Regions from separate parts of the Pelosinus fermentans DSM 17108 genome, predicted to be linked through region 3. Evidence: riboswitches for the same ligand, from Rfam matches in the RefSeq annotation. Region 3 holds a riboswitch; each other region holds the start of a gene.

What was found. A riboswitch is a leader RNA that binds a small molecule or an ion and turns the genes downstream of it on or off. The one in region 3 is predicted to bind cobalamin.
Region 1: linked by a shared signal. The riboswitch ahead of cbiD (cobalt-precorrin-5B (C(1))-methyltransferase CbiD) and the one ahead of FR7_RS17970 (TonB-dependent receptor plug domain-containing protein) in region 3 are both predicted to bind cobalamin.
Region 2: linked by a shared signal. The riboswitch ahead of cobI (precorrin-2 C(20)-methyltransferase) and the one ahead of FR7_RS17970 (TonB-dependent receptor plug domain-containing protein) in region 3 are both predicted to bind cobalamin.

Annotation. Positions count from the first base shown of each region.
Region 1 is NZ_AKVN02000001.1:2,613,135-2,617,390, reverse strand. It holds gene FR7_RS12060 (NAD-dependent epimerase/dehydratase family protein) at 1-91, shown strand, start outside; gene FR7_RS12055 (ArnT family glycosyltransferase) at 227-1,768, shown strand; cobalamin riboswitch at 1,914-2,087, shown strand; gene cbiD (cobalt-precorrin-5B (C(1))-methyltransferase CbiD) at 2,169-3,269, shown strand; gene cbiE (precorrin-6y C5,15-methyltransferase (decarboxylating) subunit CbiE) at 3,254-3,880, shown strand; gene cbiT (precorrin-6Y C5,15-methyltransferase (decarboxylating) subunit CbiT) at 3,877-4,256, shown strand, end outside.
Region 2 is NZ_AKVN02000001.1:3,697,137-3,701,392, forward strand. It holds gene FR7_RS17175 (ABC transporter substrate-binding protein) at 1-399, opposite strand, end outside; gene FR7_RS17180 (sirohydrochlorin cobaltochelatase) at 528-1,451, opposite strand; gene cobI (precorrin-2 C(20)-methyltransferase) at 1,516-2,223, opposite strand; cobalamin riboswitch at 2,558-2,738, opposite strand; gene FR7_RS17190 (SDR family NAD(P)-dependent oxidoreductase) at 2,856-3,623, opposite strand; gene FR7_RS17195 (energy transducer TonB) at 3,723-4,256, opposite strand, start outside.
Region 3 is NZ_AKVN02000001.1:3,902,390-3,906,645, forward strand. It holds gene FR7_RS17965 (ABC transporter substrate-binding protein) at 1-25, opposite strand, end outside; gene FR7_RS17970 (TonB-dependent receptor plug domain-containing protein) at 195-2,063, opposite strand; cobalamin riboswitch at 2,193-2,371, opposite strand; cobalamin riboswitch at 2,556-2,734, opposite strand; gene uvsE (UV DNA damage repair endonuclease UvsE) at 2,840-3,793, opposite strand; gene FR7_RS17980 (methyl-accepting chemotaxis protein) at 4,154-4,256, shown strand, end outside.

The sequences.
Region 1 (4,256 bases), 1.3 Mb from region 3:
ATCAAATGCCACAGCACGGAAAAATTTAGACTGGCAACCACATATGATGCTTTTAGAGGGATTAGCCAAAACATATCACTCCCTCATCTAAACCTTAAATTTTTCTTTGGGATATATTATTATTAACACGCAAATACATGACCAGCGTTGTTAAGTAATAATATATCCATTGCTGTTATAAATCCTATTCATCTAATTAATTCAACTTTCGGAGGTTGCGGACCAAATGTTTAAAAAGTTAGAAACTGGTTTTTGGCTGGTGGCTATAATTACATTATTAATCGTTTTTTTTAATTTGGGCGGAATCCCTTTGTTAGATCCTGATGAACCTGTATATGCAGAAACGCCTAAAGAAATGTTTAGCTTTAATGAATTTCTTTCCCCTCGTATTTATGGGGAGTATTGGTATGATAAGCCTCCCATGTATTATTGGTTAGTAGCTGCCTCTTATAAACTTTTTGGTATGAATGAATTTGCTGCTCGCTTTCCCTCTGCAGTATTAGCTGTTGCTTGTACAGTACTGGTATACCAATCTGGTCGCAGATTATTTAATGAACGAGCCGGTGTTGCTGGAGCGTTAGTATTAGCTACCAGTATTGAATTTTTTTATTTGGGAAAGGCTGCCGTAACTGATATTACTTTACTTTTTTTTCTATCTGCTTCTTTATTAGCTTTTGTAGAGAAAAAATATTATATTGCATATTTATTCGCTGGATTAGCTACATTAACGAAAGGACCTATTGGATTATTATTTCCTGGAGGAATTATCTTTTTTTATCTACTTATTACACGTAACTGGGCTTTATTAAAAAGTATGAAAATATTCTCGGGATTGTTGCTCTACGCTGCGATAGCTGCACCTTGGTATATCTTGATGTATAATATTCACGGAAGTATTTTTGTCGATACGTTTCTTGGCTTTCATAATATTACAAGGTTCACATCTCCAGAGCATCCTGAGGGTGTACTCTGGTATTATTATGTTCCAGTTCTTATTCTGGGTTTCTTTCCTTGGACAGGGTTCATAATTCAATCCATATGGAGTTCTCTAACGAAAAGTACATATGATTCTTCAACTCTATTATTTCTAAATATCTGGTCATTATTTATTTTTGCCTTTTTTACTATTTCTCAAACAAAGCTGGTATCCTATATTTTACCTATGTACCCACCATTATCCATGATTGTTGGTTGGTATATTGATCGTCTTTGGACATCACATGATAAAAGTCATTTTACAAGTTTGTCTATAGGTTTAAGTATACTAACTGCATTATTTATAGGAATTATGTTTATAGGGATTAAAGCTATGCCGCTATTGGCAAATGGCATATATATATCCGCCATAATTTTTATTTTAATGTCTTCCTTGGTAGCGTATTTTGGATGGAAAAACGAAATTCGTCTCGCTTTTTGGACTAAAATCATATCGATGACTTTATTTTCCATGGTTCTAACAGCTATACTGATTCCCGCTGCAGCGCCTATGTTCACAACTAAAAATATTGCTCAAGAATTTAACCGTCAATACGATGGCAAATCTCCAGTGTATGTAGTAAAATTCTTGCGTCCTGGTTTTGCTTTTTACACCAACGTTTATGGCAAGGAGATCGTGCTAGGTACCGATTTTAATGAGTTGATTCAAGAAAGCCAGCGTTCTTATTTTCTAATCAGAAAATCTGAATATGATCGTTTAACAGTTGCAACCCGCCAATCGATTATCATTTTATCTTGCATTAGTGACAAACTATTGTTGCTAAAAGAGTGATACTAAAAATGTGGGTCGAAAAATGTTCTCTACTATCAAAATAAAGTTTAACTTTTATATTTAATCAAAGAATAGCAGGAAATATTTATTCGCTGGTGGAATACATACAACATCAGAAGTTTAATGCCGAGTATAACAATAATTTAATATCTCTATGGGAATAGGTGCTTACGCTTAAAAGGGAAGACTGGTTAAAAGCCAGCACGGTCCCGCCACTGTATTGGGGAATGCAGCTAAGGAATACCACTGGGAAATCCCGGGAAGGTTTAGCTGTATAATGAACCAAAGTCAGGAGACCTACCTATTCTAGCACACCATTATGACTACGAAGGATAGGCAGGTGGTAGAATAAATTAATCACTTGGTTTATTGTACCCTCTGTCTGCAGGGGGATTTTATTTTGTCAAAAAAGATGAGATCAGGAATTACTACAGGTACTTGTGCAGCTGCTGCCACTAAAGCAGCCCTGTTAGCGTGGAAAGGTGAATCCCCCACAATGGTTGATGTTACATCACCACAGGGACATCTTATTAAAGTAGACATTGCCACAAGTCAACGCCTGAATACTGGTGGAAAAGCCAGTGTAATAAAAGATGCTGGCGATGATCCCGATGTAACACATGGCACAACTATATCTGCCGAAATAGAAATTAATACTACGAATGAAATAATCCTGCAAGCTGGTATAGGAGTCGGTATTGTAACAAAGCCAGGTCTATCTGTAGCTGTTGGACAACCTGCTATTAATCCTGGCCCACGTAAAATGATCATGCAAGCAATACAGGATGTATTACCTGATGGTCATGGCGTAACGGTTACTATTTCGATACCTGAAGGTGAAAAATTAGCAAAACGTACGTTAAATTCTACTTTAGGTATTATCGGCGGTTTATCGATTATAGGTACTACAGGCATTGTTGAGCCAATGTCAGAGGAAGCCTTTAAAAATTCACTGTCACCGCAAATATCAATGGTGAGGGCCTTAGGATATGATGAAGTGGTCTTTGCTCCTGGAAAAATTGGTCAGGATATTGCTATTAACCGATATCATCTGCCAACAGAAACGGTAATCCAAACTAGTAATTTTATCGGACATATGTTAGAAAGTGCTGTGCAATATGGTATGAAACAAGTATTAATTTTTGGGCACTTAGGAAAGCTCGTAAAAGTAGCTGCTGGAATTTTTCATACTCATAACCGTGTAGCTGATGCTCGCTTTGAAACTTTAGCCGCCTACATGGCTGCCCTTGGTGCTCCGCAGCAAGCTATACAAGAGATATTAATGTGCAATACTACAGAAGCCGCTATGCCCATAATTGCACAATTTAAATTAAATGATGTGTATCGTGTAATTGCTGAAAGAGTCAGCATTCGGGCTGAACGATATGTATTTGGTGATTTAAAAGTAGGTACCGCAATGATCACTCTGCAAGGTGATTTATTGGCGGTTGATGATACGGCACGAGAAATTGGAGGCAAGTTAGGATGGAACATAAAATAATAGTTGTAGGAATAGGACCAGGTTCACCTGATTACATCTTGCCAGTGGCTAGCCGCATCATTGCAGATGCAAAGGTGATAGCAGGCAGTAAGCGTGCTCTTGCAACCTTTGCTCCTGATCATGGGATTACTAAGGTAATTGACAATGACCTAAAAGGGGTATTAACATTTATCGCTACCTCCCTAATGGATAACGATGTAGTTGTAATGGTTTCCGGTGATCCTGGCTTTTATAGTTTTTTAGCTACCCTTAAAACCAAATTTTCCCCGGCACAGATAACGGTTATTCCTGGTATTAGTTCGATGCAGTTAGCTTTTGCCAGGATCACTGAAATCTGGCAGGATGCAGTTTTGATTAGTATGCATGGACGACAAGCCAAAGATATTGATCTGAATTATGATCCTGAAAAAAAACTTGGCATATTAACTGATTTTGAACAAAATCCTTTATATATTGCAAACGTACTCATTGGGCATGGGTGGCCATTACATTCAAAGGTATGGTTATGTGCTAATTTATCTTATGAAAATGAGAAAATTAAACACTTAACATTAGGTGAAATCAAAGAAGTCGATGGATTTGCTCATTGTGTAATGGTGGTGACAATATGACATATTTTCCAGGTATTAACGATGATGAATTTCTGCGGGGCGACATACCAATGACGAAGCAGGAAGTTCGTATCTTAGTTCTGAATAAAGCTAAGATATGCCCCACCGATATTATTATAGATATCGGTGCAGGTACTGGGTCTCTTTCAATTGAAGCTGCTCTTCAGGCTCCCCAAGGTACTGTATATGCTATAGAGCGTCATCCAGAGGGAGTTGATTTAATTCGTGCTAATGCTGTAAAATTTGGGGCGGCTAATGTTGAAGTCATTTCTGGAACTGCTCCAACAGTATTACAGAACATTCCAAAGGCTGATGTAATCTTTATTGGAGGCAGCGGTGGTCATTTACAGGAAATCTTAAAGCAAAGTAATTATTT
Region 2 (4,256 bases), 210 kb from region 3:
ATCATCATAGGTTTTCATTTTCAATATCATCACAGGGATCTTACTGCTTTCAAATGTTGGAATTAATTTATCATGAATTCCCTGAAAGCCAATTATTAAGTCTGGCTGAAGAGTTAATACTTGCTCAACATTTACATTATAAATAAAACCTACTTCTGGAATCTCCTGCTGAGCGGGAAAGGTCTGCGGTGTTTTAGAGCTCGGTCTTCCAGCTGCTTTGCCGCCAACCCCATATAATACATCTAAAAAAGAGGTGGATAACACAACAATGCGTTGTGGTTTCTGTCTCAATACTACATTGCGCCCTGCATCATCCGTCATTTGCAGATAATGATCTGGAGATTTTGTTGTTGATTTTTCTTGGGTTGAAGAAGCACATCCTGCCACGATTATACTCATTATACTTAGCATGCAGACTAAATATGTCAATTTCCCTTTCACGACTCGCTCTCCTTCCATACATATAACAAATAGGAAAGGCCGGATATACTTGATCCGGCATCCCCTCTTAAATACGGTCTTAACTATTATTTTAAACCATTAATGGCATCACGTACATGCTGTACATAAATATCTTGGATTCCAGTATTTTCACCTAAACCATGAACATAGGTTTCCACTTGATATCCATCTGCAAGGAACGTATTTTTCCAAGAATCATCTTCATCCCCAGCCATATCGTTATTGGCATGATCACCAGCAACTAACATGAGTGGCATCAAGGTAATTTTTTTAATGTTTCTTTCTTTTAGTAATTTTTCAACATCTTGAAGATTAGGATGATCCGTCTCTTCTACTACGCCGATAATCACATGTAAACCAGCTGCATCAAATTGATCTTGTAAGGCTTGGTAAGCTGGGTTATGCTGATGTGGTGAACCATGTCCCATAAATACCACAGTTTTACCTTGCAATTGCAATGCAGGAAGTTGTTTTTTAAGAGCATTTACAGCAATGGCGAAATCATTGGGTTTTCCATTTTCACCATGAAAGAATAACACCGGACGACCTATAGAAATTGTATCAAAAGCCCCATTGAACTTTTCAACAGTAGCTACAACTTTTTTATCATACTCTTCACCTGGTGTCAGATGAGTTGTTTGTATAATAACTTCTTTATAGCCATCTTTTTTTAATTGGTTTAATACGGTTTCCAAATCATTCACATGAATGTTGCTATTTTCCGCCAAACGTTTCATAACAATTTTGGAAGTAAAAGCTCTATATACATCATATTCAGGAAAAGCTTGAGCAATACGTTTTTCTACACTCTCAATATTTAATTGACGAGCTTCTGCAAAAGTAGTACCGAAGCTTACCACCACGATGGCTTTTTGACTTTTGGGTGCCTCTTGGGCACCTGCATTTGATAAGCCAAATACACTAGCGCCCAATAATAAGGAAACACTTAATGCAAAACTCATAGCTATTTTATATAAATTCATTTTCATCTGTACAACTCCTCACTCAGTTTTCTATGTGCATTCCTAAGTCTTTGGGAGAAAAGTATTACACTTAACCAAGTTTACGTTTCTTAGCCAAAATGGTAGATAAATAGTTAACACTCTTAGCGTCAACTTCCTCTAAATTATAGCTAATTTGTTCATCAGGCAAACCACAGCGACTAATCATAACAGCATTTTCACCAAAACCATGCTGTTTTAATTTCGCTACAACTTGTCCAAAATTTTTGTAAACCTTCATTAATACAACATTATCTACGACTCCCAATATAGCATCTAACTCTTCTTCTGACATCGTAGCAGGAATAATGCTAAGTATATCATTTCCCTCTGCCAGCGGCTGACCTAATTGACTGCCAATCGCACAAAAAGCCGGAACGCCAGGTATGGTTTCAATAGCATAGCCAGAGTCCTTTAACAAACGATATACATACATATAAGTGCTATAAAACATAGGATCACCTAATGTTAAAAACACAACCTTTTTCCCAGCCTGCAATTCTGCCAGAATACTATTTTTATTGTTTTCCCATGCATTGGCTAGCGTAGCAGCATCATTTACCATCGGGAAAACCAACCTCAATATCTCAACATCTGCTTTCAAATAAGGATGCGCAATCGATAGTGCTGTACTACCTTCTTTTTTTTCTGTTTTAGGAGCAATTACCACATCCGCGTTTCTTATCACCTCCACTGCTTTTAATGTGAGCAGCTCTGGATCTCCCGGCCCTACACCAACACCGTAAAAAATTCCTGCCATAATGGCCTCCTTAACTATAAATTGTGGTACAACATATACAAGTACATATAACGATAACTGAGTAAAACGAGAATTTGCACTCTTAATTTTACCATTATCCAATAATCTTGACCAGCACTGGTGAAAAATTAGAAAATTGGCATGAAAGGCCAATTCAACTACAATCCTACTGGATAATCATCGTTACTAGCGCAAAAAATCTTCCGTCACACAAAACGGAAGATTTCAATAAATACAATTATAGTAGCCTGCCATCATATAAACACATCACTATCATGTGTAATATACCACAGTATAACTGTACGAATCTCCTCCCCATCTCTCGCAGGTTTTAACGGTGATTGCTGTATAGGCAGTTCTCCTGACTTTGAATCATTGCTTCCCCAAGCCTTCCCAAGTTTCATCTCAGTGACATAATTATGGGGTTACTCCTCATTACAGTGGCGGGACCGCGCCGGAATTTAACCGGACTTCCCTATTAAGCCCAAAAGGGCACCTATACCATCCATATTAAATTTTGCTGTCCACTCTTAATTAGAGTATAATAAATACTTTTCCTTGTCAAGGACATACTGGGTAATCTTCTATGCCCTTCGTTTTATTTTAGCCCTCTATATGATATCAATACCAATTTAACACGCAGTTAAACCGCCATCCACCGTCCACACTGCGCCGTTAACGAAGGATGCATGATCCGATGCCAGAAAGCAGATTACATGAGCTACCTCATGAACTTTGGCAATTCGCCCTATTGGATACATCGATGCCATGTCCCGTAAATATTCCTCCGGATTGTCTGCCTCTGCTAACTGCTGTGTAAGCATAGGCGTATCCACATCACCAGGGCATATGCAGTTAGCACGAACACCATAGTGAATACTTTCTAAAGACAATGCCTTTGTAAAAGTCGTTACCGCTCCCTTTGAGGCGCAATAGGCAGTACATAAACAATTACCATTAATCCCTGCATCAGAGGACACGTTAATAATAGCTCCACCACCCCTCTGCCGCAAATAAGGCAAAGCAGATTTACAAATAAAATAGGTACCTTTTATATTGATATTCATGATGTGATCAAACTCATCTTCCGTAACTTCACCAATGATTTTTTCCATGTATATACCAGCAGCATTGATAACAATATCCAGACCGCCGAACTGGGCTGCAGTTTTTTCTACTACTTCCTGGCATTGATTCACAGAACTGACATCCCCTTGTATAAAACATACATGATCAGCATAGGATGCTAATTCAAGTAAGGCCATTTGCCCCTTTTCCTTTTGACGTCCAATTAAGGCCGTCTTAGCCCCTTGGGCCAGCAACTGGCGAGCAGCCTCCAAACCAATACCAGAAGTACCGCCAGTAATCATCGCTACTTTTCCCGCAAATTGGTAATTCATGATTCAACTCCTACTACATTATCCTAAACTAGCTTCTTACTTATAATACTATATCACAAATCGAATGATTGAGTACCCCGCTTTTCTACTGATTTCTACCTACTTAAAACGAAAAGTGACTGGCATGTTTGTATAGCACATAATACTGGCGCCGCTCTCTGGGTCCTTAGCTGGTACAAATCTCCATTTTCGAACTGCTGCTACCACTGCAGCATCTAATATATCATGTCCTGATGTCGCACTAATGGTTACATCGCCAGGTAATCCATTCACCAAAATTTGAATTTTTACCACTACGGTACCCGTCAAACCAGCTGTCCTCGCTCCTTCAGGATAATCAGGATCTACCTTAGATAATATCTGCGGCCGAACAATCTTACCTTTTCGTCCGCCATTTCCCCCACTGTTAGAGCCAGTATTAGTGCCACTGCTGCCGCTCCCATTATTCCCAACTGCGTCATTGCCAGAAGAAAGATTTCCAGTCGACTCATTACTACTTGCAGACTGGGATGAAGCTACTGCTTCAACTGCTTCCATCGCCAGCTCATTGGCCACAGCCACTACCTGAGGGGTAACAGGTGAAACAGCTGTCTTCTCCCGGACTTGCATCGTCTGGACAGGAGCAGCACTAGA
Region 3 (4,256 bases):
AAATTAATAGCATTTTATACTTCACGATAATCCCTCATTATTTAAATGATTTATCATGTTTTTTATGATTATTATAATCTCATAAAAAGATTTAATTCTTTTATGAAAAGAAAACCACCTGAAGACAACACAACATTCAGGTGATTTCTATTTTTTAGATCAATTTGTTAGTTGTTACACTCTAACCTTATCCTCTAGAATGAATGTTTTACACCAAACTCAACAGTTCGCGGCGCTGCATAATAGTAACTGCTACTATTTGTCGTTACATCATTACGATTTAACACGTTTCTTATGGTAGCAAATACAGCAGTTTCAGGTTTTAACTGGTAATTGACCATCAGACTGACTGGCAGAGCATTTAGTGCCTTATTGGATCGATCAGCAGTATAGTTAGCCGCTAAATTAGCTGTCAGCTTGTCCAAGGTATAGCGAAGTGTGAGATTTCCCTGAATGCGGCTATATGCTCGAATCCACTCACCTGTTGCATCCTTTTCTCGTGGATTACCATAAACACCGCCAACAGTATAACTATATTTATCTGATAACCTTTGTTGCCAGCTGACTTCGATTCCTTCATTTTTAAATTTGCTAAAGTTTTGAAACATCTTTGAAGAATCAGTATCAATATGGTTGTCAATATTCATCATAAAGATAGTTGTTTTTAGCGTGCCAATTTGACTTTCTTTTTTCCAACCAGTCTCATACGTCCATCCACTTTCTGGCTTTAAATTAGAATTAGATGTAAAGTTACTGGTTGTACCTGTATGCAATTCAGTAAGAGTCGGTAATCGAAAAGCTTTTCCGACATTGACAAACCAGGAACTATCCTGCCTCAACTTTTGATTGTATTGTATTTGTGGTAAAAATTGATTGTACTCATCACCGCTCTCTGTTCTGGCATGTTGTCCCCTAAGACCTAAAATCAGTTTTTTATTTTCATTAAAATCCTTAGTTCCTTGGGTATAAAGAGACGTAACTGTTCGTTCATAAGTTCCCTTTGAATTTTCTGGTTTTACAAAATCTATTGTTTTATATTTTTCCTGCTCTAGTGTAATACCTGCCAAATAGTGTATTTGCTGATCATCCCATGATTTATTGGCATCCAGTCCATATTTTGATGATTTTAAATTGATATTGGAAGCATAGGCTCCTGTGCTGACGGTTTTAGTAGTGTAATCGAGATCGCGGAATGAACCATAAAGCATAGCTTTCCAATCCTTATCGTTATACTGAAAATTAATTCGATCCAGATTTTCCTGATCATTATATAAACTAGTCACCTTCTTTGTCATTAGGCTTCTTCTTTCTTTGTTCAATTCATCTTCGGTATGGGTATAATATAATGTCATTTTATCATTAAATTGATAAGTAGCATTAAAACTCTGCTTTTCACCTCCAAGAAAATTGTCATATGTTGATTTAGCAGGGTTAGAATCCACGGTTTTAGTAAGATTATTCACTTCTCCTGTATCAACAAATGAACTGCTAAATGCTAATTTTCCTGATTGGAAATTAAGATTATAATTTTGCTGCCCTTTATTACCTGTGGAAACGGTAATGGAATTATTCACTTGTTTCTTAGTCATAATATTAATAACGCCGCCAAAAGCATCACTGCCATACATAACGGATCCTGGTCCTCTAACAACCTCTATTTTTTCTACATTCTCCAGCAGAATATTATCAAGCTGGAACATACCATTCATATTAATTGGGGCACCATCTACCATGATCAGCGTACCTTTTTTTATGCCTCTCATAACAAGCTCGCTGCTCATTCTCCCTGCGGACTGTCCGTATGGATTTTGGGAGTAAATATTAATACCTTCCACAAATTGCAATGCATCAATGACAGTCTTTGCTCCAGTGGCTCGCAGTTCATCTCCGGATTTTACCGTTACATTTGCAGGGGTATCCAGCTCTTTGCTTTCTCCTCGCAAGGCCGTTACAATCATTGGATCAAACTCAAAACTCTTATCCTCTTCAGCTTGTACACAGGGCATGACCATAAATCCTAAGGCTAACGCCGCAATCATCTTTTTAGTTACATTTCTCTTCAAAATACTTTCACTCCTCATGCTGCTATTTATATATAAGTATAATTTCGGGTTGCATGGGGAGGGCAGACTAAAAGAGCAATCTAAATAAAAAGATGCCTATAAATCCCCTCCCCATCGCTCGTGGGTAAAACGGTGACTGTTAGATAGGCAGTTCTTCTGGCTTTGGGTCATTGCTTGCCAAACCTTCCCAAGAATTGATTCTCAGTGGTATAACTTGGCTCACTCTCCATCACAGTGGCGGGACCGCGTCGGCATCATACCGACTTCCCTATTAAGCCCCGTAGGGCACCTATCTCCATATATGTACTTGTTAATTCTGCTGAAAACACCTCCTTGATTATGCTTTGCCGAACAAAAAAATGCCTCCCACATAAGCAGGAGACAGACATAAGTACTATCTTTTATATCCATAACAATCCCAGCACGCTGCGCCGGGAAGAAATAGGTTACAATGTTAGATACTTAATCGCCTCCCCATCGCTCGTGGGTGTAACGGTGATTGTCAAATAGGCAGTTCTCCTGGCTCTAGTTCATTGCTCTGCCAGCCTTCCCAGGATCTTACCCCAGTGGCACCTATGGCTTTGCTCCCTATTACAGTGGCGGGACCGCGTCGGCATTGCACCGAACTTCCCTATTAAGCCCCGTAGGGCACCTATTTCATTATTATTTAATTGTTTGTAAAAGCATAATATTCTGTAATTCTTAATCATGATATCATCTTCTTCGACAACATGTCAAAGGATTTTCAAATCAAATACAAAGAAAAAAACTTGAAGCTAATATTCTATCTCAGCTTCGTTGATAACCTTTACTCCAGAATTTTCTTTTAGCTTTTCCATTAAGGAAAATAGTGCCAAATCCTTTTCTTTTGCTTCTATCATAACATCAAAATCACGGCTGCACTTCTTCGCTATGTTTAAAAATCTCAAAAATTCATCCACAGCAATATGATCCGCATGTGCTCTTTTATTTGCGCTTTCTCTTGCGCTGGAAAAATGAATTTTAGGTATCTGACTTCCCCAAGTTGCAAATATTTCTGGCAGAATATCTTCAAGATGTATTCCTTCATTGCAGCAATGATCATGATGTACATCTAATACCATAGGTGCTTTTATCTCCTGGCAAAGAGTGAGTACATCCTTGGCAGTATAAGATTTATCATCATTTTCAATAATAATCCGTTCCCGAATAGTATCAGGAAGCTGCTGAAATATTACTTTAAAACGTTCGATTGACTGCACTTTGTCTTTATATAATCCCCCTACATGCAGCACTAATTTAGATTCGGCTCCCAATTCCATAGCCTCAAAAAGATTCACATGATACCGCAAATCTGCAAGGGCCGCTTCTACTACATGTTCAAGTGGACTATTCAAAATCGTAAAATGATCGGGATGAGCGCTAACCCGTAATCCATGCCTTTTTACAATATCACCAATGGCAAGCAATTCTGAGCGAAAATCCTCACAATAATCCCACCCAAAGGCAACGGGATGAGTCGCTAGAGGGATTAGCTGCGAAGTAATCCGAAATACTTGAATGTGATGAGCTGCATTATAACGCATCACACGCAGCTGCGTAGCTAAATTTTCTTCTGCCAAGCGTCTGAGTTTACTAAGCTGATCCTTTTTGTCCTTAATTTTAGTTAAATTAAGGACAGTAGTTGTTTTATTGGGAGATCCTTGAGAAATGCCTAAAGCTATGGCTACATACCCCAAGCGGATGCGCATAAACTAACCCCTTTCACACCAAAAATCATCAATTTTAGTCTGTCCAAAAGTACCTAACTTTACAATTCCTATTCCTAATAGTATGCCTCAATCCTAAAATTTTAAGATATTTCTGCAACGATATTATATTTTTAGCATAATTTAACATGATTTACTACGAATAAGATTGACTATTTCCTATTTATGTTATTATAATAGTTATAGTACAATTTAATACAAAACATTTTGTCGCAATGCTGCGACAGCAAAGTACATGCTTATTAAAGCTGGCTCAACTGCCAGCTTTTTTTATATATAAATGTCTTTTTCTAAACTTAATATGTAACTTTTTATTTTTTTAAAAAAGGAGGCGCTCTCATTATGACAATCAGAATAAAAATTTTAAGTGGATTTATGGTGGTCATCGCTTTAGTATTTATTATGAGTGCATTTACTTATTTTCAAGTGGGTGAATTAAATTCAA